3 regions of the Pseudomonas sp. GW821-FHT03A09 genome follow, and region 3 is predicted to be linked to each of the others. Evidence: predicted binding sites of a transcription regulator. Region 3 holds the regulator's gene; each other region holds the start of a gene.
What was found. Region 3 encodes sigma-54, which starts transcription at its own class of promoters, with help from an activator protein. Its sites were predicted from a motif close to ANTGGCATNNANNTTGCTNT; they were not measured.

Region 1 (9,923 bases), on a different contig from region 3:
ATGAATGCGCTCGAACACGCCGCTCGCATCCTGCTGCAACACGCCGGGCTCAATTTCATAGATATCGCGCATGCCGTCACTGGCGTAGATAAAGCGCCAATGGTCCTGAGGCTCCAAGGTGAACTGGAAGATCCCGCCGGGCACATGGGCGCTGAGTTTCTTCAGCAAACGATCCCGCGCAGCCAGGGCCTCATAGGCGCGCTTTTGTTCGGTGACATCCAGGTAAATCGCCAAGTGCCCGATCCACAGACCATGCTCATCCAGCAATACCGTGGGCAGCATATTGACCGTCAGTTGGCTGCCATCTTCACGCCGCAAGGTCCACTCGCGGGTTTCATGTTGGCTGTCTGGATTCTCCACCAGCATCGCCTGACTGGGCGGGATGCGCTTGCCCAATGCCGCGCTCAAATAGCCTGCCCGTGCCTCGAGCTCCGACGTCACGTGCAAGCTCTCCAGGGTCAGATGTCCCAACGCCTGCTCGGCCTTGAACCCGAGCATTTGCTCGGCGCCGGCATTGAAGGTGTTGATCACGCCACGCAGGTCAGTGGCGATGATCGCGACCTGGGTGGCCGCATTCAGCACACTGCGCAGCTGCCCATGGGCGCCGCGCAACTCTTGCTCGCGCAGGCATAACTGCACCGTGCGCTGCTCCACCAGGTTCAGGGCGCGCTGGCGTTGGCTGACCAAGACGTAAAGCAGCACGCTGAGCAACACACTGAGCAGCATGCCCATGGTCAGGATCGTGTTCATTGAAGAGTGGTTGGCCTGATCGAACACCTGACTGGCGCGCAGGCTCAGGGCGTAGACGTGATCACCGAGAGTAAGCCGGCGTGCGGCGACCAGGTCGCTGTTGCCCACCGAATTGCTGGAGGCGTACAAGATGCGCTGCTGATCATCGGAGGTGTCGATAATCTGCATCACCAGGTTGTCCCGGTTCGGCTTGGGCAGACCATCGGCCACCAGTTGGCGCATGCTGATCACCGCCATCACAAACCCGTAGGGTTCGGCATCGGGTGTGTTGCTCACCGGCGATACCAGCAGCACGCCGGCGGCGTAGGCGGGCTCCACTCCGACCAGTTGCATCGGCTGGGACACCGCAGACTTACCACTTTTTTGCGCACGCTCGAGGGCCGAACGCCGCAGGGGCTGGGCCATCAGGTCAAACCCCAGGGGTGAGCCCAAAAGACTCTGGGTCTGGCTGTACAACACCGGGACATACTCATCACGCTCGGGGGCCGGGGCCAATTCACCCGACGCATTGAGTTCACGGATGGTAAAAGGACTGCCACGCTGCCGCGAGATCTCGTGCTCAAACTGGGCACGCTGATCGCGAAATATCCGCGGCGCCCAGGCATAGGCACGGGTGCGCAATAACAAGGGTTGGGCGAAGCCATCGAACTCCTTGCGCGACACATCGCTGGAGTTGATGAAGAAACGCCGCAGGCTGCCCAGGCGCTGCTCCTGGTCCTCGAAGCGTTCCTGAAGACGGGTATAGCGCTCGTTGACCAGTAACTGGAAACGCTGGCGCACCTGCTGCTGGTAAAGGTCGGCAGCCGCCCACGCGACCACTGCCGTCAACGCGCTACCGGCCAGTAACACCACCAATGCCACCAGCCAAGCCGACGCCTGTTCACTGATAAAGCCTAGGATTTTCGGGCGGACAGCTTGTAACGGCATAGGCAACACTCACAACGCCAGCGTGCGGGGGTGTCACTTTGGCTAGGCATTAAGTTATAGACACCGGTCCTGTATTTGACCAGCGCAAAAAAGCCGCAAGCCCGGAATAATCCAGGCTTGCGGCTTTTTGGTGCAGCGTGGTGGAGCAATCAGCGTGCGGTGATTTTCCAGGCCCGGTGAATCTTCGCATTACGTGCGAAATCCGGGTCGAGGGTCTTGTCGCTGATTTCCTCGACGGCATAGCGTTCGCTGAGGTTGTCCTCCAACTGGAACTTGCGGAAGTTGTTGGAGAAGTACAGAACGCCGCCCGGCGCCAGGCGGGCCATGGCCAGGTCGAGCAACTGCACGTGGTCACGCTGTACGTCGAAGATGCCTTCCATGCGCTTGGAGTTCGAGAAGGTCGGCGGGTCGATGAAGATCAGGTCGAACTCATCGCGGCTGGCTTCCAGCCAGGCCATTACATCACCCTGCTCCAGGCGGTTCTTGTCGGAGAAACCGTTGAGGGAGAAATTGCGACGCGCCCAGTCCAGGTAGGTCTTGGACAAGTCAACGCTGGTGGTGCTGCGCGCGCCGCCCTTGGCTGCGTGCACACTGGCGGTGGCGGTGTAGCAATACAGGTTGAGGAAGCGCTTGCCGGCGGCTTCTTTCTGGATACGCATGCGCATCGGGCGATGGTCGAGGAACAGGCCGGTATCCAGGTAATCGGTGAGGTTGACCAGCAGCTTGACCCCGCCTTCGCTGACCTCAGTGAACTTGCCCTGGGCGCTCTGGCGCTCGTACTGCTTGGTACCGCTCTGACGCTCGCGACGCTTGACCACCACGCGGCTCTTGTCGATGTTCAGCGCCTGGGGAATCGCCGCCAGGGCATCGAACATGCGCGCAGAGGCTTTTTCCGGGTCGATGGACTTCGGCGCGGCGTATTCCTGCACATGGACCCAATCGTGGTACAGGTCGATGGCCATGGAGTATTCCGGCATATCGGCATCGTACACACGGTAGCAATCCACACCTTCACGCTTGGCCCACTTGCCCAGCAACTTGAGATTCTTCTGCAGGCGGTTGGCGAACATTTGCCCGCCTTCGCTCAAACGCGCTTGCTCGACCACCGGGGCCGGCGCCGGCTTGATCGGGTTACCGTTCTTGTTGTACTGGCGCTCTTGCGGCTCGGCCGGGGCTTGATCGTAAGCGGCTTGCTCACGTTCCGCCTGGCGTTGCTCGGGCGTGCGGCGCTCGCCGGTGACGAACTGGTCCGGGTTGACCTTGATCAGCAGCAGTTTGCACGGCAAGGCGCCGTTCCAGAACGAATACTGTTTGTGGCTGCGGATGCCCATGCGCTTGCCCAGGTCCGGCGCGCCGGTGAACACCGCGGCTTCCCAACCCATGCACGCCTGACGCAGACGCTCCCCAAGATTCTGGTAGAGGTACAACAGACTGGCCTCGTCACCCAGACGCTCACCGTACGGTGGGTTACAGATCACCAGGCCTTTCTGGTTCTGGTCCGGGCGCGGCTCGAAAGTACCGACTTCGCCCTGGTACACCTTGATCCAGTGGCTCAGACCGGCGCGCTCGATGTTGTTGCGCGCGGGCTGGATCAACCGTGGATCAGCTTCGTAGCCACGAATCCACAGCGGTGGTTTGTTCATGCCAATGGCAGCACGTTCGGCGGCCTCGGCGTGCAGTTTCTTCCACAGCGCCGGGACGTGACCGAGCCAGGTGGTGAAGCCCCACAGCTCGCGGTTCAGGTTGGGGGCCATGTCGGCGGCGATCATGGCGCCTTCGACCAGGAAGGTGCCGACGCCGCACATCGGGTCGCTCAACGCGCCGCCTTCAGCAGCAATGCGTGGCCAACCGGCACGGATCAGGATCGCGGCCGCCAGGTTTTCCTTCAGCGGTGCCGCGCCCTGCTGCAAGCGGTAACCGCGCTGGTGCAGGCTGTGGCCGGACAAGTCGAGGGACAGAATGGCTTCACCACGGTCCAGGCGCAGGTGAATACGCAGGTCCGGGTTGATCTTGTCGATGGACGGGCGTTCGCCGGTTGGGGTGCGCAGCTTGTCGACGATCGCATCCTTGACCTTCAGCGCACCGAAGTGGGTGTTGTCGATGCCCGAACCATGGCCGCTGAATTCCACGGCGAGGGTGCCGTCGGGGACCATGTGATCGGCCCACTCGATATCCAGCACGCCGTGGTAGAGGTCTTCGGCATCTTTCATCGGGAAGCGCTTGAGCACCAGCAGCACGCGGTTGGCCAGGCGCGACCAGAGGCACAAGCGGTAGGCGGTTTCCATGTCGGCCATGCCGCGCACGGCCGAGGTGTGCTCGCGGGCTTCCTCAAGGCCAAGCCCGACGGCTTCCTCGATCAGCAGGCCTTCGAGGCCCTTGGGGCAGGTGAGGAAGAGTTCAAAACGGTCCGACATGGGCATTCCAGGCTTTTCAGCAATAAATGAACGGGCGACGCATCGCCGGCTCGGTTTTCAATCAAGCACTTTTCTTGAAGAGTGCTCGCGTGGCACGAATGTGCCGTTCCACCCCGTCTGACGAGCCTTTGGGCCTTTATTGACGGGGCAGATGATCAATCTGATCGTAACAAAAAGTAATATTCCGACCCTTCGTCGAATAATAACCGACTGCAACGGGCGGACATTCTCACTAAAGGATTAAACCCGTCCTCTTTGCAAGGCACATCATAGCTGGCTTTGCCCAATAAATGGGGCGAAAAGCCATCCCAGCTTATGGCTATAGCATCGTTATCGTTACGTGCTTATGACAAAACGATCATTGAATCCATGTGACCTATTGGTTAGAACTCAACACAGGTTGGCGCCGTAACGACGCCGACACATTGGCTCGCCACGCCGGCAGCGAGCCCACCAACGGCAGAAAAACTCTGCCCGGCCTCGGACGAGGCCGAAGGATATCTAGCAGTCAACAAGTGAGGGAAACACCCTATGAGAAGACTTAAGCGTGATCCGTTGGAAAGAGCATTTTTACGCGGATATCAATATGGCGTTCATGGAAAATCCCGTGAGCTTTGCCCATTTACTCTACCGTCGGTACGCCAAGCCTGGATCAACGGCTGGCGAGAAGGACGCGGCGACAACTGGGACGGTATGACTGGCACTGCGGGCATCCACAGACTCAACGAACTTCACGCCGTCGGCTAATCAGGGCACTTAATTCCGACACGTCACCTTTGAAGATGTAATGACTTAACCACGCGCGCCCCATCCGGGCGGCGGGCTTCGGCCCAGGGGCTCCTTATGGAGCCCTTTTTATTGGCAGGAGAATATAACTTGTAGGAGCGGGTTTGCTCGCCCCCACATTAAAACATCAGCGCAGTGCCGCAATCGCGTCGACCGACTCGCGAATCAGCGCCGGCCCTTTGTAGATAAAGCCGGAGTACAACTGCACCAGGCTGGCACCGGCGGCGATTTTCTCGGCAGCGTGCTTGCCTTCGGTGATACCGCCTACGGCGATGATCGGCAAACGCCCGGCCAGTTCAGCCGCCAGCACCTTGACGATATGCGTGCTCTTGTCCCGCACCGGTGCGCCCGACAAGCCGCCCGCCTCATCCCCATGGACCAGGCCTTCGACGCCGACTCGGCTGAGGGTGGTGTTGGTCGCGATCACCGCGTCCATGCCAGAGTCCACCAGCGCCTGGGCCACCAGTACGGTTTCTTCATCACTCATGTCCGGGGCTATCTTGATGGCCAACGGCACGCGCTTGCCATGGCGCACGGCGAGGTCTTCCTGACGCTGGCGCAAGGCTTCGAGTAATTGCTTGAGGGAGTCACCAAACTGCAGGCTGCGCAGGCCCGGAGTGTTGGGCGAACTGACGTTGACGGTGACGTAGCTGGCATGGGCATAGACCTTGTCCAGGCAGATCAGGTAGTCATCCACCGCACGCTCCACCGGCGTGTCGAAGTTCTTGCCGATATTGATCCCGAGGATGCCCTTGAACTTCGCCGCCTGTACCCGAGACAGCAAGTGATCAACCCCCAGGTTGTTGAAACCCATGCGGTTGATGATCGCTTCGGCTTCCGGCAGGCGAAAGATACGAGGCTTGGGATTGCCAGGCTGCGGCCGCGGGGTCACGGTGCCGATTTCGACAAAACCGAAACCCAACTGTGCAAAACCGTCGATGGCCGCACCGTTCTTGTCCAGGCCGGCCGCCAAGCCGACCGGGTTGGGAAAATCCAGCCCCATCACAGAAACCGGCATTTTCGCCGGAGCTTTGCATACCAGGCCATTGAGCCCCAAGCGACCACCGGCACCGATCAGGTCCAGGGACAGATCATGGGAGGTTTCCGGGGAAAGTTTGAACAACAGCTGGCGGGCCAGGGTATACATGGGCGGGCTAGACTCGGATGACGACGGAAGGTGACGCAGATTATAGCCGGGGTCATGGGCTGCATGCGAGGCGTGACGCCGAGTCAATAGCGATGCGCGACCAACTCCTCATAGCGTGCCCAGATCTTTTGTGCATATTGCAGGCGTAATGCATCGTGCTTTGGCCCCGCACCCGCGCCCACGTTGTAGGAGCCGACAGCCGTCCAGTTGTAACCGAAACGCTGGATAAACTCGGCAAGAATCGAGGCCCCCACTTCCACCGACAGGCAAGGCTCGTTCCGCAATCGCTCTTCGGTAATGCCCAGCTTGAGTAAGCGTGGCAAGTGGATGCTGTTGATCTGCATCAAGCCAATATCATGCGTGCCATTGCGGTTTGCGTAGTTCATCGCCCCTGCACGATAACCCGACTCGACGGCGGCGATGGCCTGCAGCAACTCCGGTTCGAGGTCGTAGCGGCTGGCCGCCTCATTCCAGCAATAGGCCTGCGCCTGCCCACTGCCCAACAACACACTCAGTAGCAGAACCCTGACCCAGCGCTTAAACATGACTGACCTGACCACAGTTCGAACAGACGTGTACCACTCTTCCTCGCCCCTCATCCTCGACCTGCACAGGGCAGGTAAAACGATAGCCCTTGCCATAGATTGTCTTGATAAACCCCTTGTCGCTTCGCAGATACTTACGTAAGGCATAGATACAACGCGTCAATGACTCCTCAGCCACTTCCCCCCGGGGCCAGACCAGTTCCAGTAAGCGATCCTTGGTCATCAGCGTTCCAGCCGAGGCCAGCAGCAGTCGCAGAACCTGCCCTTCCTTGGGCGGTAATTGAATGTCCGCCTCCTCTCCCGTCAACCGGCCATCACCGTGCAAGGTCCAATGAGCAAAGACGAGGGGCACCGTGGGCGCCTCAATCACGATGCCCATTCACACCTCTGCATTCGACTGCTGATCTTCAAATCCTTACTTCCTGTGTCAACTCACTTACCAATGCCACGACTATAAAAATCAGCGCGGCGACCCGCGCTAGGAATAAACCCATTCGAACAACGCTTTTTGGCCATTGCCGGTAAGAGAATTCGCTAATGAGTGGATAAACCAAGCGTGTTCACGGAGAGAGCTCGCGCCCCGGTCGCACAAACGCCCGCTTCACGCGCTCATATTGCGCCGCAGTCAAGGCCGGTGGCCCGGTCGCCGGCACGGGCTCGTCTTGCCCCACACCCACTTGCCATACCGAAACCTCATTCGGCCGCTTGGGTATATCCAGTTCTGCCACCAACTGTTCGATCAGCCTCACTTGGGCAGGCTTGCCCTTGATCAAAAGGCTGTTGGTGTCCGGATAGGCGATCAGTGTCAGCCTCTTGTCGGCCAACTGACCCTTCTGTTCAGTGGACAATAGTGTTTCGATCACCGACGCCATGCCTGGCACATTGACCTTGTTTGCACCCGAGCCGTACTGGCGATCCTCCACAGGGGTGTTGAACACCTGCACGACTCCAAATGCCTGGGTTCCCACGCGCAGTTGGCTGCGTGGCCGGTCCATCAATTGGGCCAGCCGTAGCACATGTTCTATATAGGTCGGTGGCCCCGACACATTGAACGTACGCGCCCCGCTCTCACGCAGGGGATAGCGCGACTCATCAAGCCCTGTGCGTTTCATGAAGCTGCGTAGCCTGTCGAGTGAAATATGTCGCAACGCCACCACTGAGCTTCTCGCCTCTGCTGAGGCGTAGACGTAAAGCCCTTGCCCATTGCTGTACCAGATCAAGTCTTCCTGACGGGCCAAAGCCTCCAGCACCTGTTGCGGTGCCGCGAAATCAAACGTTCCGCTGATAGGTCTACGCGCTACGTCGGCGCTGATCACGACGGGCAGGCCCAATGGCACTGACAGTGCGGTAAAAAGAGTCTTCAGGCTTTCATCCTGTGCCTGATATGACTCCCCCCACGCCGCAGGGCCGCCAAGCACAAGCGCGATACACAGCAGCCAGCTACACAAGCGGTGGCAGGTCTTCATGGCAGGAAAAGCAGCATGCACCGTAGGTTTTCCTCGGCAGTCTGGCGTAGGGAGGCGGCCATACTGAAAGCCAGGCGCGGCTCAATCTTGATGAAAAGCTGACGGTAGACCGGTGGCATGTGCCTTGCTACGCACTCTGTATCAGAGCGCGCGCCAACGACGGAGCGGGCTTACGGACAAAGGCGTCGTTACCCTGCAATGGCCTGCACCGCCATCTGAAGGAACGACGCTTTTTTTTGAGCGAAAAGGTAGGTGTTAATGAACAGTTCCGATCCGCTGGCCTGGGTCAACGGCAGTGACGCCCCGGAAAAGAGCAGCCTCAACCTGGGTTTCATGGCGTTGACCGATTGCGCATCGCTGGTGGTCGCCGCCACCCAGGGTTTTGCTCAACCCTATGGGCTCAAACTCAACCTCAAGCGCCAAGCCTCCTGGGCCAACCTGCGCGACAAACTGGTCAGCGGCGAACTGGATGCCGCCCACAGCCTGTACGGGCTGGTGTACGCCGTGCACCTGGGCATTGGCGGCGTAGCACCGACCGACATGGCCGTACTGATGGGGCTCAACCAGAACGGGCAAAGCATCAACCTGTCCCACGGACTGCAGCAGCAAGGGGTGTTCACTCCTGAGGCGTTGGAGCGATATGTGCACCAAAGCCGGACAAAACTGACCTTCGCCCAGACCTTTCCCACGGGCACCCACGCCATGTGGTTGTATTACTGGCTGGCGAGCCAGGGCATTCATCCCTTGCAAGATGTAAACAGCGTAGTCGTACCGCCACCGCAGATGGTCGCGCACCTGCAGGCCGGGCGTATCGATGGGTTTTGTGTCGGCGAGCCCTGGTGTGCCAGCGCAGTCAAACAGAACCAGGGCTTTACCTTGGCGACCACCCAGGCGATCTGGCCGGACCACCCGGAAAAAGTGCTCGGCTGCACCCAGGCATTCGTCGATCAGTACCCCAATACGGCACGCGTACTGATGATGGCCATCCTGGAAGCCAGCCGCTTCATCGAAGACAGCCAGGAAAACCGGCGCTCCACCGCACAGTTGCTCAGCGCCGCCGATTACCTCGACGCGCCGCTCGACTGCATAGAGCCGCGTTTGCTGGGGCTCTATGAGGATGGGCTGGGCAATCGCTGGCAAGACCCGCACCGGCTGCGCTTTTTCGCCAGGGGCGAGGTGAACGTGCCCTACCTGTCCGATGGCATGTGGTTCATGACCCAATTCCGCCGCTGGGGCCTGCTGCGTGAAGACCCGGATTACCTGGGCACCGCGCGCCAGGTGCAGCAACTGGGCCTGTATCGCCAAGCCGCCCAGGCCGTGGGCGTCAACGTAAACGCCGAGGACATGCGTAGCAGCCAACTGATCGACGGCAAGATCTGGGACGGCTCCGATCCCGCCGCCTACGCCCGCAGCTTCCGCTTGCATGCCCTGGCCGAATCGGTAAACCGCCAGGCCCTGCGCTGACAGGAGGTGCCCTATGTTGCGAATCCTGTTGATCAACGACACCCCGCGCAAGGTCGGCCGACTCAAGGCCGCGCTGACCGAGGCCGGTTTCGAGGTGATTGATGAATCCGGCCTGACCATCGACCTGCCCGCACGCGTCGAAACGGTGCGCCCGGATGTGATCCTGATCGATACCGAGTCGCCGGGCCGCGATGTGATGGAGCAAGTGGTGCTGGTCAGCCGCGACCAACCGCGGCCAATCGTGATGTTTACCGACGAGCACGACCCGAATGTGATGCGCCAGGCGATCAAGTCCGGCGTCAGCGCCTACATCGTCGAAGGTATCCAGGCCCAGCGCCTGCAACCGATTCTCGACGTGGCCATGGCCCGCTTCGAGAGCGACCAGGCCTTGCGCGCCCAGCTTCAAGCCCGTGACCAGCAGTTG
Region 2 (9,923 bases), on a different contig from region 3:
GCCCACCGCCCCGGCGCATGCCACGTACCGGGCAGGCATCCAGGTAATCCAGGCCCACGGCCAATTTCAGGTGCCGCTCCGGCCGCGCCAGTTGGTTGGTCACGTCAAAACTGTACCAGGCGTCATCCAGCCAGGCTTCGGCCCAGGCGTGGCTGGCCAAATGGGTGCTGTCTTCGGTGTACAAATACCCCGACACATACCGCGCCGGAACCCCCAGGCTGCGCGCGCAGGCCAGAAACGCGTGGGTGTGGTCCTGGCACACACCCGCGCGCCCGGCGAAAGCCTCGGCAGCGCAGGTGTCGACTTCGGTGGCGCCGGGCGAGTAGACCATTGACTGGTTGAGCGCGTGCATCAAGTCGATCAACGCGCTGCGGTCGCGACGTTGTCGGCAGTGCTGCTCGGCAAAGCGGCGCAGTGCCTCGTCGGCTTCGGTCAGGCGCGTGCTGCGCAGGAACGGAAAAGCCGACTGGCTTTCGTGCTCAGCCTCGCGCAACTCGTCGATATCCACCTGGCCACGGGCACCAATGATGATGGCGTCGTGGGGCTCGTCCAAGGTCAGCACGTGCAGGATGTTGCCGAACGGGTCGACCTGGGCCCGTACTGGGCGTGGCAAGTCGAGTTGCCAACTGATGACGTGCTGGCGCTCGCTGTCGTGGGGCGTGAGGCGCAGGTACTGGATGCTGGCGCGCACCTGATCTTCATAGTGGTAGGTGGTTTCGTGGCTGATGGAGAGTCTCATGCCGCCTCCAGGTAGGAACTGTAGATGGCGTCGCCCAACTGGCGAACCAAGGGGATAAAGTCGGTCAGCCAGGCGTGCAGGCCTTCCTCGAGGATTTCATCGATGGCGGTAAACCGCAGGCGTGCATCCATTTCAGCGGCCAGGCGCTGGGCCGGACGGCCATTGAGGCCAGGCAGGCTGGCAAGGATCTGGTCGATTTCTTCGCTGCAGGCGCGCAACGAGCGTGGAACGTCGGCACGCAACAGCAGCAGCTCCGCCACTTGCCGCGCCCCTGGTGCGTCGCGGTAAATCTCGGTGTAGGCCTCGAACGACGATAACGCACGCAGCAATGCGCTCCACTGATAGTAGGCATGGGCCGTACCGTCGATGACGGCGGCGGCTTGGTCGCCGGCCATTTCATAGCGGGCGTCCAGCAGACGCAGGGTGTTGTCGGCACGCTCAATGAAAGTGCCCAGGCGGATGAAACGGAAGGCATCGTTACGCATGATGGTGCCGTAAGTGGCGCCCCGGAACAGGTGCGAACGTTCCTTGACCCACTCACAAAACCGGCTCATGCCGTAGCGGCTCAAGCCTTGCTGGGCGATGTCGCGTATATCCAGCCAAGTGGCGTTGATGTTTTCCCACATGTCGGCGGTAATTCGCCCACGCACCGCATGGGCGCTGGCTCGCGCTGCGCCGAGGCAGCTGTAGATGCTGGCCGGGTTGGCTGCGTCCAACGCAAAGAAGTGCAGCAGGCGTTCGGCATGCAGCTCGCCGTGACGCTCACGATAGTCATCCAGGGTGCCGGTGATCAGCAACGGCATGGCCAGTTCGTGCAGGCCGTCACCGTGCCCGTCTTGAGGCATCAAGGACAGTGAATAGCTGACGTCGAGCATGCGCGCGAGGTTTTCCGCGCGCTCCAGATAGCGCGACATCCAGTATAGATCCGAGGCAGTTCTACTCAACATGGCATCAATCCTCGACCACCCAAGTGTCTTTGGTGCCGCCGCCCTGGGACGAGTTGACCACCAGTGAGCCTTCACGCAGCGCCACGCGGGTCAAGCCGCCAGGCACCACGCGGGTTTCCTTGCCGGACAACACGAACGGGCGCAGGTCGATATGGCGTGGTGCTATGCCGTTTTCGACGAAGGTCGGGCAAGTGGATAAACACAGGGTCGGCTGGGCGATATAGGCATGGGGCTTGGCCTTGATACGGGCACGGAAAGCTTCGATTTCCGCCGCTGTGGACGCCGGGCCGACGAGCATGCCGTAGCCGCCTGAGCCTTGGGTTTCCTTCACCACCAGGTCCGGCAGGTTGGCCAGTACGTGGGACAGTTCATCGGGCTTACGACACTGGAACGTCGGAACATTCTTCAGGATGGGCTCTTCATCCAGGTAAAAACGGATCATCTCGGTGACGAAGGGGTACACCGACTTGTCGTCAGCCACCCCGGTGCCGATGGCATTGGCCAGCACCACGTTGCCAGAACGATAAGCGGCCAGCAGGCCAGGCACGCCGAGCATGGAGGCCGGATTGAAGGCCAGCGGGTCGAGGAACGCATCGTCGAGGCGACGGTAGATCACGTCCACCGCCTTGGGGCCGTCGGTGGTGCGCATGAACACGCGGTCATCACGCACGAACAGGTCGGCCCCTTCCACCAGTTCCACCCCCATTTCCCTGGCCAGGAACGCATGCTCGAAAAACGCACTGTTGAAGCGCCCCGGCGTCAGCACCACGACGCTCGGGTTATCCAGTGGGCTGGAGCTTTTCAGGGTATCGAGCAGCAGGTTGGGGTAGTGATCAATCGGGGCGATGCGCTGGGCGGCGAACAGCTCGGGGAACAGGCGCATCATCATCTTGCGGTCTTCGAGCATGTAGCTGACACCGCTCGGTGTACGCAGGTTATCTTCCAGCACGTAGTAGGTGCCGTCGCCGTCCCGTACGAGGTCGACGCCGGAAATATGGGAATACAGATCGCGGTGCAAGTTCAAGCCCTGCATCGCCAGTTGATATTGCTCGTTGGCCAGCACCTGTTCGGCGGGAATGACCCCGGCCTTGATGATGCGTTGCTCGTGGTACAGGTCGGCGAGGAACATGTTCAGCGCCTTGACCCGCTGAATGCAGCCACGCTCGACAACCCGCCATTCGCTGGCCGGTATGCTGCGCGGGATGGTATCGAAGGGAATCAGGCGTTCGGTGCCTTGCTCGTCCCCGTAAAGGGTGAAGGTGATCCCGGCGCGGTGAAACAGTAAATCCGCTTCACGCCGACGCTGCGCCAACAGCTCGGCAGGGGTTTCAGCCAACCAGCGGGCGAACTCGCGGTAATGGGGGCGGACTTGCCCTGCCCCATCGTACATCTCGTCGTAATAAGTGCGGGTCATGCCGTACTCCTTGTCACCCGGGCGCAGGAACTATCGCAAGGCCCGTGCCAGCGGCATTAACACTTATAAATCAGTGAGTTGAATAAACAGCGAAATCAAACCGCACCGTCCTGGTGCGCAGAATGCCCGCCGCCTTGCTTCACGCTTCATCCCAATGCGGGTTTTGGCTATCAACAGCATAGTCAGAGTTGATTTCACCGCCTGGCAACCGCTGAGGATAATCACCCCACCTGCTGAACTGCCTTCAGCGCTCCGCTCTTCCCTTTAGGCCACCCTCGTTGGGTGGCTTTTTTTTGGTGCAGGAAAGTACAGCGCAAGTTCCGAAAGCTTTCTGACGGCACAAACAAAATCGGCCGACCCAAAAGGTCAGCCGATACGCTGCGTTTCTCATACCGCTACATGGGTAAACCACGCACCTCCTGCTTCACGCCCCACCCTTCGATGATCCCGCCCAGCGGCTCGACCACCGCTTCAAAGTCTTGCTCGAAGTCTCCTATGCCGTCGTAGGTCGCGAACATGATTTTGCTCAGTTCCAAGTACCACGCGCCATCGTCGCGCGCGCTGACCTGGGCATTCAGGGATTCCCCGCGAAATCGACCCGCAGCCCTGCGCGCCCGTTCCTCATCCGGGAAAATGGCGTAGAACTCAATGGGGTGAAAACGCGAGAAGTCGAAGCCGCCTTCTTTCATGCGGCGCAGAACGTTGGTGCTGATGTCTTCTTGATAGGCTGTGCTCATGAAACGTCCTCCTCAAACCGATGGATAGACTTTCCGTGCTTCCCGAAGCCCATGCCCTACTGGCATGGGTACCACGGCAACAAAAACACCGCTGGAAAACAAGCATGTAGCTGACAAGACCAGACCTTAGCGATTCATTCGCTGATCTCGGTTGCAGAGTAGCGCGAAGCTATCACCTCCACCAGAGGCGCTTTGATGGCATACAGGGAATGTTCAGGCGGCAGGTGAGACGTCGAGGATTTGAATGCTGTTCTGGTCTTTGAGGATCTTGACCGTAGGCTCGGGTTTGCGGCCTTCAAGGTCATTGAGGTCGAGTTCGGCGGCGACCGGAACCAACTTGCTGCGGATCATGTGCGCCGCATCTTCGAGGCTGGGCTTCTGCGCGCAGTCGAACTGCTCTACGGACTTCACGCCGTGGTCATCAACGAAGGTAATCTGCCACTTTTGCATCGGTGCCTCCTCGATAAAACCCATGTGTGGGCTTACATCTATCTGGACCTTGAGGGCTCGCTAAACGTTCCACCCGAGGCCGGAGGCACCTGATCAACCGCGCTTATTTTTCAGCGCGTTCCTTCAAGGCTTTCAAGGTGTTGAACGGGGCGTCCACCACGAACTTGTTGGCCAGCCACGACGGCACACTGCCACCTGGTTCGGTGTGCACCTGGTAGGTCACTTCGGTTTGGTTATCGCCTTTGGGCACCAGTTTCCAGTAACCCTCCACTTGGGCCACACGCACATAACCTTTGACTTCCGGCTGGTAGGTCGGCACTTCCAACAATTTGCGGGTCACGGTGCCGTCGGCGGCCTTGGAGGTAGTGATTTCGAGGATGGAATCGCGGTCGGTCACCGGGAAAGGCGCCTTGAACTGAGTGTAGGTCCAGCTCTTGTCGCCTTCCTGCTTGAGCAGTTTTTGCGATTTGCATTCGTGGATCCAGGAACAGGCACCGGCCACGTCTTCCTGCAGGGCCTGGATCTTCGCGACCGGAGCCTTGATCACTGTCACACCGCGATAGGCCTTGTACTTGGAGCCGGCGATTTCGCTCAGGGACACCTTGATACCGTCCTCGTCCTTAGCAACCTGCCAATCTTCGGCCTGGGCAGTGGCAGCAAACAACACTGTAAAACCGCACACCACAGCCATTCGTTTCAGCGAACCCATTGTTGTATTCCTTATTGTTGAAGTTCCGATAGTAAAGCCCATCAAGCCGCCGTCATCTGCTCCCACCAGCCGATCAACCGGATTGCGTCGACCTGGTCATTGCCGCAGACCTCGATATCCGCCTTGAAATCACTGCACACCGCCGGTCGCTCGGGGCGACCAAACAGCTGGCATAGCTGTTCGACCGACAAGTGCACACAGCGTTCTCCCGCCGGTTTGCCGTTGGGCATTCCCGGTAGCGGTGAACTGATGGAGGGGGCGATGCAGCAGGCGCCACAGCCTTCACGGCATTTCATGACCAGCAGGTCCTCGACGGCTCAATGTGGATGGCCGGGCTAGAGTACGCCCTAAAACAGCCGTTTTAAAATGGTCTAACAAGGGTTTTTCGCACAAAACAAAAGTGACTGACCAGTCTGCGACAGATGGTCGAAGGCCTGCGTCACGTTCGGGGGAAAGTTTACTGCTTGAATTCGAAATCCAGCGCCGCGCCTTCCACTTCACGCCGTTCTTCATTGCGCAGTTGCAGCTTCATCTCATTGCTGAGCAAGCGGCCGTTGATCTGGAACGCACTGTTATCGGTTGGCTTTTCGCCAAACATAGGCGGCAACAGCGGCACACTCTTGGGCTTGGGCATGGTGCCGATCGGCTGCAAGTGCCTCACCATATCCGAGGGCAGAGACAGGTCCAGATGCGCCGGGGGCAACTTGGTCTGGGCCACTTCGTGGGCCGACTTGGATTTGCTGGCGACCGGGGCACGCTTTTTCACTGGCGCGGCTTTCTTTTTGGTGGGGGCAGGCTTCTTTACTGGAGGCTTTTGCTGAGTTTGGGCGACAGGCCTGGTTTCAGTCACGGGCGCCGCGGCCAGCACAGCGCCGACGTTACACAGGCTTAACAGGCCAACCACCCAAACAACACGAAAAATAGAGGTCATATCGCCAACAGCATTAACGGCAGAAAGCCATATGCTCGCTTGTTGTACGCGGCATGACAAGCGCGGTGATCCGCCGAGCCGCCAAACTGCCCCCTTTGCACACCTCAAAAGCCTGCTGCGGTTTCCTGACACAACTGGCTGGCGAGCATCCCTAGGGTCATCAGTGCGCGTTCCGCCTCACGGTTCCACGGCGTGCCACAGTTGAGGCGAATACAGTGGTTGAACTGTTCCGTATTACTGAAGATCACCCCCGGCGCAATGCTGATGCCTTGTTGCAGCGCACGTACGTGCAGTTCCTGGGTATTGACCCGCCCGGGCAAACTGACCCACAAGATAAAGCCACCGGTTGGACGGGTCATCTGCGTGCCTTCGGGGAAATACTGCTGCACGGCCAGTTGGAACGCGCTGAGGTTCTTACGGTACTCCTGGCGGATATAGCGCAGGTGCCGGTCGTAGCCACCGTTCTCCAGGTATGCCGCAACGCCCATCTGGGTGACGCTGCAGGCAGAGTGGGTGCTGAACATCTGCAGACGCTGGATTTCCTGCTGGTACTTGCCGGCAATCATCCAGCCGATACGCACACCGGGCGACAATGTCTTGGAAAAACTCGAGCAGTAGATCACTCGATCGAGGCGATCATAGGCTTTCAATGCCTTGGTGCGGCCGACTTCGAACATCAGTTCGCCGTAGATATCGTCTTCGACGATCTGGATATCGAAATCCGAGGCCAGGCGCAGCAATTGTTTCTGCCGCTCTTCAGGCATGGTCGCGCCCAAAGGGTTGCTCAAACGGGTGGTCAACACCAAAGCCTTGATCGACCATTGGTTCGCCGCCAGTTGCAGGGCCTCCAGGCTCATGCCGGTGGCGGGGTCGCTGGGGATCTCGATGACCTTGAGGCCCAACAGGTCGGCCAGTTGCAGCAACCCGTAATAGGTGGGGGATTCGGCGGCGATCAAATCACCGGGACGCGTAAGCACCCGCAGTGACATCTGCAACGCATCCACACAGCCGTGGGTGATCACCACTTCGGAGGGGTCCACCACCACGCCGGCATCGCGCATGCGAATTGCCACCTGGCGGCGCAACGGTTCGAAACCCGGACTGAACATATAGCTGAACGCCCGTGGGCTCTGGAAGCGCGTGACCTTGGCCAACTGCTGGTGCAGTGCGCGCACCGGCAGGTAGTCGACACTCGGCACCGCCGCCCCCAACGGAAACACCCCTTCGCGGCGCGACTCCACCAATACTTGCTGGATGATGCTGCTGCGGGTGACCAACCCTGGTCGCTCGACCCGTGCGATGTCTGGCGTGGGCGCCGTCAGTGCGGGTGTCTGGTGCACGTAATAGCCCGACTGTGGCCGCGCCCGGATCAGCCCCTGGTCTTCCAGGTTGGCGTAGGCCTGCAACACCGTGGCATGGCTGACATTGAGCTGGGAGCTCATCTTGCGCACCGAGGGCACGCGCTCCCCCGGTTGATAGACACCGCGCCGGATGTCCTCAGCCAGTTGCTGGGCAATACGCTGGTAAAGCAACAGATTGGTCATGACGCAGCACTCGATTTCACGGGTATTTTATTTTTGTGTGAAACATACCGGCACAGTTTAGAAGTGTACGGGGACAGTTGCCACAATAGTCGAGCGCGGGCGGCAGTGATAGAAAAAACTGTAAGGGTGTAACCCGAACCAAATGTGGGAGGGGGCTTGCCCCCGATAGCGGTAGTTCCAGTCAATATATTCGTTGACTGATACTCCGTCATCGGGGGCAAGCCCCCTCCCACATTTTTGAGTTGTGCCAGGCTTTAGCGGGCAGCGCCCAGTTGGCCTTTTTCATCAGAGAAGACGATCTCTACCCGACGGTTCTGCGCACGGCCACGTTCGGTGGCATTCACGTCCACGGGATACTGGTCGCCATAGCCTTCGACCTGGATGCGTTTTTCATCAATGCCCAGGTCCATCAGCACATCGGCCACCGATTGCGCACGGTCGCGGGACAGCTTGAGGTTTTCCTGCTCGCCACCAGTGTTGTCGGTGTAGCCCTCGATGCGCACCACGCGGCGGGGGTTCAGTTGCAGGAACTGGACGATTTTCAGCACCGTGCGGTTGGCTGAGTTCTCCAGCTCGGCTTCGCCGGTGTCGAACAGCATGTCGCCCAGGGTCATCACCAGGCCGCGATCTGTCTGGGTGGTAGTCAGGCTGGCAATTTGCTGCTCAAGCCATTTGCCCTGCTGCTGCACACTGGCCAGCTTGCTTTCACGCAGCGCCAGTTGCAGGCGCTGGCGCTCCAGTTCGAGCTTGGTACCGCGTTCGGCATTCAGGCCCTGCTCGGTGTGTTCCCGTGCAATCGCGCTGTAGCGTTGGCTCAGGTAAGCGTAATGCACGACGTCGGCACCACTGCCCCAGTAGCTGGACAAACGGTCGGCACGGGCCAGGGATTCACCGGCGCGAATCACGTCTTTAGGCGCGAAACGCAGCACGTTGGCGTCTTCCTTGACCTTCTGGAAGTCATTGCCTGCCTGCTGCAACGCTTGCTCGCTATTCGGCTGGCTGACGCAACCGCCCAGGGCGGCACTGCCCAACAGCAGCACGCAGCTCAAGCTACGAATGATCGGGCTCATTGGGCTTCTCCCAACTGCAATTGCTTGCGCAGGCGAGTGATGCGGGTATTGAGCACGTTCAGTTGTTCCTGGGTTTTGCGGGTCAGAATCCGCGCTTCAGCGAGGCGTGCGTCCAGCTCGGCCTGTTCTGCCTGCATGCGCGCCGCCTTGTAGGATTGGTCAGCCATGTCGGCCTTGGCCTTGGCGAACTTGTCTTCAGCCAGCTTCAGCTCAGGCGATTGATCGGTGCTGGCTCCCACGGCGCTGGCTTGCTCCAGGGCTTGCTGGGTGAGGCGGATTTGTTCATTCGGCGCAGGATCAGCTGCACATCCCGCCAAAGCGACAACGGCGAGGGCCGCGAAAAGAGGTCGAAGATTCACTGTAAATCCTTACTTTGCTGAGGTGCCGACGGGCTGCTGCAGTTGCGCTTTCCAACGCTCAAGATTGTGCTGCAACGCGGTGTGCGCGACATCGGACGTGAGCAATTCTGTCATCTTTTTGGCCAGCTGTCCGCGCAGCCAAGGATCATTGCAGGCCGAGTTATGGGAAACCGCCAGGTACAAACCCGGCTGGTCGACGGGGACTTCGCGCGCAATCAGATCGTTACTCATGCCCAGGCTCTGAGCCATGGCCATCCCGGAATAGCGTCCGGCAAGCACGTAGTCCACTTCCCCGAGCAGCAATTTCTGGAAGGCGGGCGTCAGGTTGGGAAAGCGCTGAAGGCTCAACTGCTGGCCCGCAAACGTTTCAAAACCTGCACTCAGGCGGGCACGTTCTGACACCGCCCCCTTATGGCCGTGCAGGTCTGCTGCGGTGGTGTAGATCAGGGGCGAATCCTTGCGGGTCCACACCAGATAGTCGATCTGCACCAATGCCGGATGAATGTAATCGAGGGTTTCCAGCTCGCCCACGTTCAACGGTGCATCGGCCAGCATGTCCATGCGTCCGCTGCGTACTTCATCCAGGGCCAGGGAGCGTTTGCCGCCATAAAGCAGGTCGATTTTCAGCCCAAGGTCCTTGCCCACTTGTTGCAGCACATCGGCGGTGGCGCCGATCAGGTGCGTCGGGTCCTGGGGGGCACGCCATAGCAAAGGCGGTGCGTCCGGGCTGCCGGTGATCACTAGGCGCTCACATTTGCCAGCAGCCAGCGCCAGGCTTGGCAGCAGCGTGAGGCCCAGCAGTAAGGCCCAGGGGCGCAGTTCCATGGCGAAGCTCTCCGATGTTCTAAAAAGAGGCAGCAAAAAAAAGCCCGGTCACAAGGACCGGGCTCTTTATAAGTGAAGCCGCTGGTTTAGACCAGCTTCTCCAGCTCAGGTACAGCTTCGAACAAGTCCGCTACCAGGCCGTAATCAGCCACCTGGAAGATCGGTGCTTCTTCGTCCTTGTTGATCGCAACGATCACT
Region 3 (9,923 bases):
CAGATCGTTGCCATTGCGCTGCATCGCATCGGCGAACTGATCACGGAACAGCTTGCCGATGTTGATACCGTTAATGATCACGTTACGCAGCTTCCATTCGCCGTTGACCTTCTCCAGCGTGTATTGCACTGGGTAGACGGCGCCGTTGTTACCTTTGACGGTCATGCCCACGCTGGTGCGGTCGCCGGACTCATCCTTTGGCGCATCGACGGTAATGCCCTGGTTGTTGTACTCCAGCAGAGCGTTGCCATAGAACTGGAACAGGCCCTTCTTGAAGTTTTCCTGGAAGGTCAGCATCTGCGCCGGCGTCGCCTTGCGCGAATACTTGACCGTCATGATGCTTTTGGAAATGCCTTCAGCATCAACCACAGGCCCGACAATGGTGTTCAGGGCATCGTAAAACCTGGTTGGGTCTTGCTTGTACTGCTCTTTGTTGGCCTTCAAGTCAGCCAGCATCCTGCTGGTCGTGTCCTGCACCAGATCGTGCGCAGAACCCGCCGCGTTGGCCATCAGCGGCAGCGCTGCAAGCAGTACCAGCAGGCCACGTCGCAAGGTAGAGATCATGAACAGATTCCTCATTTGGCGTCTTTATTGACCGTATTGAGCAGGAATTTACCGATCAGGTCTTCAAGCACCAACGACGACTGTGTGTCGTGGATTGTCGAACCTTCCTTGAGCAGGGCTGTTTCCCCACCCACGCTGACACCGATGTACTTCTCGCCCAGCAGCCCCGCAGTGAGGATAGATGCCGTGGAGTCAGTTGGCAGATTATCTACCTTCTTGTCCACTTGCATGGTCACTCGACCAGTGAAGCTGTCACGATCCAGATCGATTGCCGTGACCTTGCCGATGGTTACACCAGCCATGGTCACTTTAGCTCTGACCGTCAGACCGGCGATATTGTCGAAGTACGCGTAAAGTTTATAAGTATCGGCGGTGGGGCTGGCCGAAAGGCCGCTGACTCGCAGCGCCAGTAACAGTAAAGCCAGGATGCCAGCCAGCAAGAAAAGGCCGACACCGATTTCCACAGTGCGGTTTTGCATCAGAAATCTCCAAACATCAAGGCGGTCAAAATGAAGTCAAGGCCCAGTACCGCCAACGAGGCGTACACAACGGTCTTGGTGGTGGCGCGACTGATCCCTTCTGAGGTGGGCTCACAGTCGTAGCCTTGGAATACGGCGATCCAGGTCACTACAAAGGCGAAAACAACGCTTTTTATGATGCCGTTGAGCACGTCACCACTGAAGGTCACGCTGTTCTGCATGTTGGCCCAGTAGGAGCCGTCATAGACTCCCAGCCAGTCCACCGCCACCCACGAACCACCCCAGATACCCACTACGCTGAAAATCATCGCCAGCAACGGCAGGGAAATGAAGCCGGCCCACAGGCGCGGGGCAACAATATACTTGAGCGGGTCCACGCCGATCATTTCCAGGCTGGACAGTTGCTCGGTGGACTTCATGTTACCGATCTCGGCGGTCAGCGCCGAACCGGCACGCCCCGCGAACAGCAAGGCCGTGACCACTGGGCCGAGTTCACGCAACAACGTCAGGGCGACCATCTGCCCTACCGCCTGCTCCGAACCGTAGCTGGAAAGAATATTGAAGCCCTGCAATGCCAGCACCATGCCGATGAACACGCCGGAGACGACGATGATCACCAGGGACATCACACCGACCGCGTGCAGCTGCTTGACCAGCAGCCCAAAGCCGCCGCCAATGCCGCCACGGCCGAGCAAGGCGTGAAACAGGAAAATAGTCGAACGACCCAGCACTTCGACAATGTCGATGCCTGAGCGGCCGAAAAGGCGAACCTTCTCGATAAGAGATGTCTTGCGCATCAGCGCTTCCCCAGAAGATCTGAGCGGTAGTCCGCTGCCGGAAAGTGAAAAGGCACCGGGCCATCCGGGTCGCCGGTCATGAACTGGCGAATACGCGGGTTATCGGCATTCATCAACTCTTCCGGCGTACCCTGCCCCAGCACCTGACCATCACCCACTACATAGAGGTAGTCGGCGATACTCGCGGTTTCGGCCAAATCATGGGACACCACGATACTGGTGATCCCCAGCGCATCGTTGAGCAGACGGATCAGACGCACCAGCACGCCCATGGCGATAGGGTCCTGACCGACGAAAGGCTCGTCATACATGAGGATTTGTGGGTCGAGAGCGATAGCCCGCGCAAGAGCAACACGACGCTTCATACCGCCGGACAACTCGTCGGGCATCAGGTCGATGGCACCGCGAAGGCCGACGGCCTGTAGTTTCAACAACACAATGTCACGAATCATCTCATCGGACAGTTGGGTATGCACCCGCAGCGGGAAGGCTACGTTTTCGAAAACGTCGAGGTCGGTGAACAGCGCACCGCTCTGGAACAGCACACCCATATGCTTGCGCGCATCGAACAGATCGCTGCGCGACAGCGTCGGCAGGTTCTGGCCGTTGACCCACACTTCGCCAGCACTGGGGCGCAACTGCATGCCCATCAGGCGCAACAGGGTGGTCTTGCCACAACCGGAAGGCCCCATGATGCCCGTGACCTTGCCACGGGGAATGCGAATATCGACGTTATTGAAGATGCTGCGCGTCCCGCGCTTGAAGGTAAGGCCCTTCAGCTCGACCGCGTAGGCGTTATCGGCACTCATCTAATCTCCTTGGGATGCAGCCTTTCACTCAGACACCATGATTGCGACTTTCGTTAGCAACGCCTGCGCAATAATTATCCACATGGGCTGGGCGGACCGAACTGGCGGCGAACTATATCACTGCTGGTACAGAGCGCCCAAGGCCGGAACAGCGCTCGTTCAGATTCACGACAGGGAAAAAGCGTTGCTGAGCTTGAATCTCAAGCCCTCAGCGAATAAAGCCTGACGAACTTGCGTGAGGGAATTGATCATTACCGCTATAATCGCCGACTTTTCGTCAGGCTATACGATTTCAGACATGAGCCAATCCAGCGATCTCATTCAATCCGCACAACGCACCATTCGCCTCGAACTGGAAGCCGTAGAGGGCTTACTGGCCCATATCGACGCGGATTTCGTACGCGCCTGCGAGATGATTCTGGCTAGTAAAGGCCGCGTTGTCGTGGTCGGCATGGGCAAATCCGGCCATGTCGGCAACAAGATTGCCGCCACTCTGGCAAGCACCGGCACCACGGCTTTTTTCGTACACCCGGCCGAAGCCAGCCATGGCGACATGGGCATGATCACCAAGGATGACATCATCCTGGCGCTGTCGAACTCCGGCACCACCAACGAAATCGTGACCTTGCTGCCGCTGATCAAGCGCTTGGGCATCAAGATGATCAGCCTCACCGGCAACCCGGAATCGACGCTGGCCAAGGCCTCCGAAGTCAATTTGAACGTGCATGTAGCTCACGAAGCGTGCCCACTGAACCTGGCACCCACCTCTTCCACCACCGCAGCCCTGGTCATGGGCGATGCCTTGGCTGTGGCATTGTTGGAAGCTCGCGGTTTTACCGCAGAAGACTTCGCGTTTTCCCACCCGGGCGGTGCCCTCGGTCGTCGCTTGCTGCTGAAAGTGGAAAACGTGATGCATGCCGGCGATGAACTGCCCCATGTCCAGCGCGGCACGCTGCTCAAGGACGCGCTGATGGAAATGACCCGCAAAGGCCTGGGCATGACCGTGATCCTGGAGACCGATGGACGCCTGGCCGGGGTCTTCACCGACGGCGACCTGCGCCGCACCCTGGACCGCACCATCGATATCCACACCGCGACCATCGATGCGGTGATGACGCCCCACGGCAAGACAGCTCGCCCTGAGATGCTGGCGGCCGAAGCCTTGAAGATCATGGAAGACCACAAGATCGGTGCACTGGTGGTGGTCGATAGCCACGACCGCCCGATTGGCGCATTGAACATGCACGACTTACTGCGTGCGGGAGTGATGTAAATGACCGACGATCTGTTGCAACGCGGTAAAAACATCAAATTGGCAATTTTCGACGTTGACGGCGTGCTGACCGACGGTCGCCTGTATTTCCTCGAAGATGGCAGCGAATTCAAGACCTTCAACACACTCGACGGCCAAGGCATCAAAATGTTGATGGCGGCGGGTGTGCAAACGGCGATTATCAGCGGTCGAAAGACACCGGTTGTGGAACGCCGCGCACAAAACCTGGGTATTCCTCACCTGTATCAGGGCCGCGAGGATAAACTAGTGGTTCTGGACGAGCTTCTTGGCCAACTGAACCTAAGCTATGAGCAGGTCGCCTACCTGGGCGATGACCTGCCCGACCTACCGGTCATTCGCCGGGTGGGCCTGGGCATGGCCGTCGCGAACGCCGCAGCTTTTGTGCGTGAACACGCCCACGGCATAACCACCGCACGTGGCGGTGAAGGTGCCGCCCGCGAGTTCTGCGAATTGATCCTGCGCGCCCAGGGCAGCCTTGAAGCGGCCCACGCCGCCTACCTATAGAGCGTTTTATGCTGAGCAAAAAGATTCGCAACTTCCTGTTATTCGGGGTCATCGCCGCGATCTTCCTCGCGGTGGGCTACTGGAATATCAGCCCGGAGCGCTTTCTCGACAAACCTGTCGTGCAGGTTGACGAAGGCGTCATCGACTATTACGCAACCAATGCCTACAGCGTGCAGTTCCTGCCTGATGGCAAGGTGCAGTACGAGATGACGGCCGACAAGGTCGAGCATTTGAAGGCCTCCGAGGTCACCTTGCTGACCAACCCGGACATGAACTTGTATCGGGGCACCGAGTTCCCATGGCATGTCACCAGCCTGCGTGGCGAAGTCAATCCCGATGGCACCCAGGTAGAACTGATTGACTCGGTACGCGTTGCGCGCACCGACGAGCAGAAGCGCGACACCATTATTACCAGCAGTCGCATGACCGTATTCCCACAACAGCAATATGCGCAGACCGAGCAAGACGTTAGAATCGACGGCGCTGGCGGTGTATCGACTGGCAAGGGAATGAAAGCGTATTTGAAAGAAAGCAGGATACACCTGCTATCGAACGTAAGAGGACAGTATGAGGCTCGTTAAAACCCTCCCTATTTTGCTCGGTCTGGGCGCAGCACTGGGAAGCGTGAGCGCCTGGGCTCTGCCGAACGATAGCCAGCAGCCGATCCATATCTCGGCTGACGATGCGCAGCTGGATGACAAGCAAGGCGTTGCCACCTACACCGGCGCCGTGATCATTACCCAGGGCTCGATGAAAATCACCGGTAATACGGTGACACTCACGCGCACCCCAGCTGGTGATATTGATGTCGTGACATCGGTAGGCAATCTGGCGTATTTCGAGCAGAAGCAGGCGCCTGCCGATACCGCCCCGATGAAGGGCTATGGCAAGACCATCCAGTATCACGCCCAGCAGAATCGTATCATCCTGATCGACCAGGCCAAGGTGCTCAGCCCCGATGGCAACTCCACGGAAGGTGAAAAAATCACCTATGACACCGTGAAGCAGATCGCTAACGCCGGTCGCGCCAATGGCAACAAGGTCACCGCACCTCGCCCGCGTGTCGACATGGTTATCCAGCCGAAGAAGAAGGCCGAGTAATGGCGACCCTGAAAGCCCAGCATCTGGCCAAGGCCTATAAAAGCCGTCAGGTCGTGCGCGACGTCAGCCTGTCGATCGACAGCGGCCAGATCGTCGGTTTGCTCGGCCCCAACGGTGCCGGCAAGACCACCTGCTTCTATATGATCGTCGGCCTGGTCCAGGCGGATCAGGGTCGTGTATTGATCGACGACCTCGACGTCAGCCACCAGCCTATGCACGGTCGTGCGCGGGCCGGTATCGGCTATCTTCCCCAAGAAGCATCGATCTTCCGCAAATTGTCGGTGGCCGACAACATCATGGCGATCCTCGAGACCCGCAAGGAACTCGACCGTGATGGCCGCCGCAAGGAGCTGGAAAGCCTGCTGCAAGAGTTCCATATCAACCACATTCGCGACAACCTCGGCATGAGCTTGTCCGGTGGTGAGCGTCGCCGGGTGGAAATCGCCCGCGCCCTGGCCACCGCGCCGAAGTTCATCCTGCTGGATGAACCCTTTGCTGGCGTCGACCCGATCTCGGTTGGCGACATCAAGCAGATCATCCATCACCTCAAGGCCAAGGGCATCGGCGTGCTGATCACCGATCACAACGTTCGCGAGACCCTCGATATCTGTGAAACCGCCTATATCGTCAACGATGGCCAACTGATCGCCGAAGGCGACGCCGAGACCATCCTGGCCAACGAACTGGTCAAGGAAGTGTACCTGGGCCACGAGTTCCGCCTGTAAGCACGGTGATGTCACGGCTGTTCGCCAAAGCGCGCGGGAGTCAATAAAAACCTCAGTTTTTTTATTGTTACCGCGCTCTAGGCAAAGCCCCCGATTTCAGGCATATAATTTGCTTATGTTTGGCGCTCACGCGCTCTGTCGTGGATGGCGCAATGCGCCGGCGAATAAGGTGTTAAGCCCCTGCCATGAAACCATCGCTAGTCCTGAGAATGGGCCAGCAGCTGACGATGACACCGCAGCTGCAACAGGCCATCCGCCTGCTCCAATTGTCGACCCTGGACCTGCAACAGGAAATCCAGGAGGCCCTGGAGTCGAACCCGATGCTCGAACGCCAGGAAGAAGGCGACGACTTCGATAATGCAGACCCGCTGGCCGACAACATCGAGCAAAAACCCAATTCCGACGTGCAGGAACCTTCCTATCAGGAAACCGCCCCTACGGTGGACAACCTTGAGGACGGCGAATGGAACGAACGCATTCCCAACGAACTTCCCGTGGACACCGCCTGGGAAGACGTCTACCAGACCAGCGCCAGCAGCCTGCCCAGCAATGACGATGACGAGTGGGACTTCACCACCCGTACGTCCGCCGGCGAGAGCCTGCAAAGCCATTTATTGTGGCAGTTGAACCTGGCGCCGATGTCCGACACCGATCGCCTGATCGCCGTCACGCTGATCGATTGCATCAACAACCAGGGCTACCTGGACGAAACCCTTGAGGAAATCCTCGAAGCGTTCGACCCCGAGCTGGATATCGAGCTGGATGAAATCGAGGCCGTTCTGCACCGTATTCAGCAGTTCGAGCCCGCCGGCATCGGCGCCCGCACCCTCGGCGAATGCCTGCTGCTGCAACTGCGCCAGTTGCCTGCCAAGACCCCCTGGCTCGCCGAGGCCCAGCGCCTGGTTACCGACTACATCGACCTGCTCGGCAGCCGCGACTACAGCCAGCTGATGCGCCGCATGAAACTCAAGGAAGATGACCTGCGCCATGTGATCGAACTGGTGCAGAGCCTCAACCCGCGCCCCGGCTCACAGATCGAGTCCAGCGAAGCCGAGTATGTCGTTCCCGATGTGATCGTCCGCAAAGACAACGAACGCTGGCTCGTCGAGTTGAACCAAGAGTCGGTGCCACGCCTGCGCGTCAACCCGCAATATGCCGGTTTTGTACGCCGCGCCGACACCAGCGCCGACAACACCTTTATGCGTAACCAGTTGCAGGAAGCGCGCTGGTTCATCAAGAGCCTGCAAAGCCGCAACGAAACCCTGATGAAAGTGGCCACCCAGATCGTCGAGCACCAGCGCGGCTTCCTGGAGTATGGCGACGAGGCGATGAAACCGCTTGTTCTGCACGATATCGCCGAAGCGGTGGGTATGCACGAATCGACGATCTCCCGGGTGACCACGCAAAAATTCATGCATACCCCACGAGGTATTTATGAGTTGAAATACTTTTTCTCCAGCCACGTCAGTACCTCCGAAGGCGGCGAATGCTCGTCCACGGCAATCCGCGCGATCATCAAAAAACTGGTTGCCGCGGAAAATCAGAAAAAGCCATTGAGTGACAGTAAGATCGCTGGTTTACTGGAGGCACAAGGCATTCAGGTCGCCCGTCGAACCGTCGCCAAGTACCGCGAGTCCCTCGGGATCGCGCCTTCCAGCGAGCGTAAGCGTTTGATGTGACGGGCGGGCCAAAGCGTTCCAGTGGCAGGCACCTTTGCCTGCCGCTTTATGCACTGGCAACGAAGGAGAAGCTGTATGCAAGTCAACATCAGTGGACACCAGCTGGAAGTCACCAAGCCCCTGCGTGAATACACCGAAAGCAAGCTGAACAAGCTTGCGGGGCATTTTGACAAGATCACCAACGTGCAGGTCATCATGGAGGTCGATAAGCTCAAGCAGAAAATCGAGGCCACCCTGCACGTACCGAATGCCAAGCTCGTTGCCAATGCGGAACATGAAGACATGTACGCGGCGATCGACTCGCTCTACGACAAGCTGGACCGCCAACTCATAAAGCATAAGGAAAAGAATCTGCACCTGATGCAAGGTACAGGTCGTTAACTCTCCCCCCATGATCCGACTTGAAACCATCCTGACCCCCGGCCGTTCCCTCGTGAACGTGCCGGGTGGCAGCAAGAAGAAAGCCCTCGAACAAATTGCCAACCTGATCGCACGCGAAGTGCCAGATCTGGAGATGCAAGATGTCTTCGACGCGCTGATTGCCCGTGAAAAACTTGGCTCCACCGGTTTTGGCAACGGCATCGCCATTCCTCACTGCCGACTCAAGGGCTGCGAAACACCCGTCAGCGCCCTGCTGCACCTGGAAGCTCCCATCGATTTCGACGCCATCGACGGCGCTCCGGTCGACCTGCTGTTCGTTCTGCTGGTCCCGCAAGCCGCCACCGATGCGCACCTGGAACTGCTTCGGCAGATCGCCAGCATGCTCGACCGCAAGGAAGTACGCGACAAACTGCGCAGTGCCAACAGCAATGAGGCGCTCTATCAGGTTGTCCTGGATGAACAAAACGGGCAGTAATCATGCGTTTGATCATCGTCAGCGGCCGTTCCGGCTCAGGTAAAAGCACTGCCCTCAACGTACTTGAGGACAACGGTTTCTATTGCATCGACAACCTGCCCGCCGGCCTGCTGCCTGAATTAGCGGAACGTGCATTGATCCACACCGAACTGGCGCAGCCGTTGGTGGCCGTATCGATTGATGCGCGTAACCTGCCAAGCCATCTCTCGCGGTTCCCGGAATTGCTGGAGGAAGTGCGGGCCAAGCATATTCATTGCGATGTGTTGTACCTGGATGCCGACGAAGAAACGCTGCTCAAGCGTTTCTCCGAAACCCGTCGACGCCACCCTCTGAGCAGCGCCCATCGCTCCTTGGCCGAAGCCATTGAGGACGAGACCTCGTTGCTGGGGCCGATCATCGACCTGGCCGACCTCAAGATCAATACCACCGACCTTAACCTGTACCAACTGCGCGACGCCATCAAGCTACGCCTGCTGAATCAGCCGGAACCAGGTACGGCATTTCTTGTGGAGTCCTTTGGCTTCAAGCGTGGGATGCCGGTAGATGCGGATCTGGTGTTTGATGTGCGCTGCCTGCCCAACCCATACTGGAAACCAGAGCTGCGTGATCAGTCCGGGCTGGATCAGCCTGTGGCCGAATACCTTGCCGCACAGCCGGATGTGGAAGAGATGTTCCAGGACATTTCCAGCTACCTGCTCAAATGGTTGCCGCGCTTCGCCGCAAGCAATCGGGCCTATGTCACGATTGCCATTGGTTGCACCGGAGGCCACCACCGTTCCGTCTATCTAACCGAACGCCTGGGCCAGGTTTTGCAACAAACCCTCAAGAACGTCCAGGTCCGCCACCGCGACCTTAGCTGAAAGGAACACCCCCGCGATGCCCGCTCTGGAAATTGAAATCATCAACAAGCTGGGCTTGCATGCCCGGGCCTCCGCCAAGTTCGTCGGCGTTGCCGGGCAGTTCCCCTGCCAGATTCGCGCCGGGCGCACCCCCGAGTCCATGGTCGATGGTAAAAGCATCATGGCCATGATGATGCTGGCTGCCGGCAAGGGCACCAAGATTCACTTGAAGACTGAAGGCGAGCAGGAGCAGGAAGCGATGGATGCCTTGGTGAA

Region 1: a site for sigma-54 is predicted at 8,147-8,166, ahead of AC07V4_RS09685 (CmpA/NrtA family ABC transporter substrate-binding protein). Genes of this name have one in related genera too.
Region 2: a site for sigma-54 is predicted at 3,133-3,152, ahead of AC07V4_RS09995 (circularly permuted type 2 ATP-grasp protein). Genes of this name have one in related genera too.

Annotation. Positions count from the first base shown of each region.
Region 1 is NZ_JBWKUX010000004.1:391,004-400,926, forward strand. It holds gene AC07V4_RS09650 (sensor domain-containing diguanylate cyclase) at 1-1,677, opposite strand, end outside; gene rlmKL (bifunctional 23S rRNA (guanine(2069)-N(7))-methyltransferase RlmK/23S rRNA (guanine(2445)-N(2))-methyltransferase RlmL) at 1,827-4,091, opposite strand; gene rmf (ribosome modulation factor) at 4,623-4,838, shown strand; gene AC07V4_RS09665 (quinone-dependent dihydroorotate dehydrogenase) at 5,005-6,024, opposite strand; gene AC07V4_RS09670 (transglycosylase SLT domain-containing protein) at 6,108-6,569, opposite strand; gene AC07V4_RS09675 (winged helix-turn-helix domain-containing protein) at 6,562-6,948, opposite strand; partial or broken gene AC07V4_RS09680 (secretin N-terminal domain-containing protein) at 7,226-8,035, opposite strand; gene AC07V4_RS09685 (CmpA/NrtA family ABC transporter substrate-binding protein) at 8,294-9,499, shown strand; gene AC07V4_RS09690 (ANTAR domain-containing response regulator) at 9,513-9,923, shown strand, end outside.
Region 2 is NZ_JBWKUX010000004.1:467,986-477,908, forward strand. It holds gene AC07V4_RS09985 (transglutaminase family protein) at 1-739, opposite strand, end outside; gene AC07V4_RS09990 (alpha-E domain-containing protein) at 736-1,686, opposite strand; gene AC07V4_RS09995 (circularly permuted type 2 ATP-grasp protein) at 1,691-3,100, opposite strand; gene AC07V4_RS10000 (ribonuclease E inhibitor RraB) at 3,496-3,837, opposite strand; gene AC07V4_RS10005 (hypothetical protein) at 4,051-4,287, opposite strand; gene AC07V4_RS10010 (START domain-containing protein) at 4,391-4,996, opposite strand; gene AC07V4_RS10015 (YkgJ family cysteine cluster protein) at 5,038-5,292, opposite strand; gene AC07V4_RS10020 (translation initiation factor 2) at 5,454-5,927, opposite strand; gene AC07V4_RS10025 (aminotransferase-like domain-containing protein) at 6,032-7,471, opposite strand; gene AC07V4_RS10030 (OmpA family protein) at 7,726-8,541, opposite strand; gene AC07V4_RS10035 (DUF4398 domain-containing protein) at 8,538-8,900, opposite strand; gene AC07V4_RS10040 (substrate-binding periplasmic protein) at 8,910-9,725, opposite strand; gene AC07V4_RS10045 (electron transfer flavoprotein subunit alpha/FixB family protein) at 9,812-9,923, opposite strand, start outside.
Region 3 is NZ_JBWKUX010000006.1:160,975-170,897, forward strand. It holds gene AC07V4_RS13335 (MlaC/ttg2D family ABC transporter substrate-binding protein) at 1-564, opposite strand, end outside; gene mlaD (outer membrane lipid asymmetry maintenance protein MlaD) at 576-1,043, opposite strand; gene mlaE (lipid asymmetry maintenance ABC transporter permease subunit MlaE) at 1,043-1,840, opposite strand; gene AC07V4_RS13350 (ATP-binding cassette domain-containing protein) at 1,840-2,649, opposite strand; gene AC07V4_RS13355 (KpsF/GutQ family sugar-phosphate isomerase) at 2,948-3,922, shown strand; gene AC07V4_RS13360 (KdsC family phosphatase) at 3,923-4,447, shown strand; gene lptC (LPS export ABC transporter periplasmic protein LptC) at 4,456-5,028, shown strand; gene lptA (lipopolysaccharide transport periplasmic protein LptA) at 5,015-5,548, shown strand; gene lptB (LPS export ABC transporter ATP-binding protein) at 5,548-6,273, shown strand; gene AC07V4_RS13380 (RNA polymerase factor sigma-54) at 6,459-7,952, shown strand; gene hpf (ribosome hibernation-promoting factor, HPF/YfiA family) at 8,028-8,333, shown strand; gene ptsN (PTS IIA-like nitrogen regulatory protein PtsN) at 8,344-8,808, shown strand; gene rapZ (RNase adapter RapZ) at 8,811-9,668, shown strand; gene AC07V4_RS13400 (HPr family phosphocarrier protein) at 9,685-9,923, shown strand, end outside.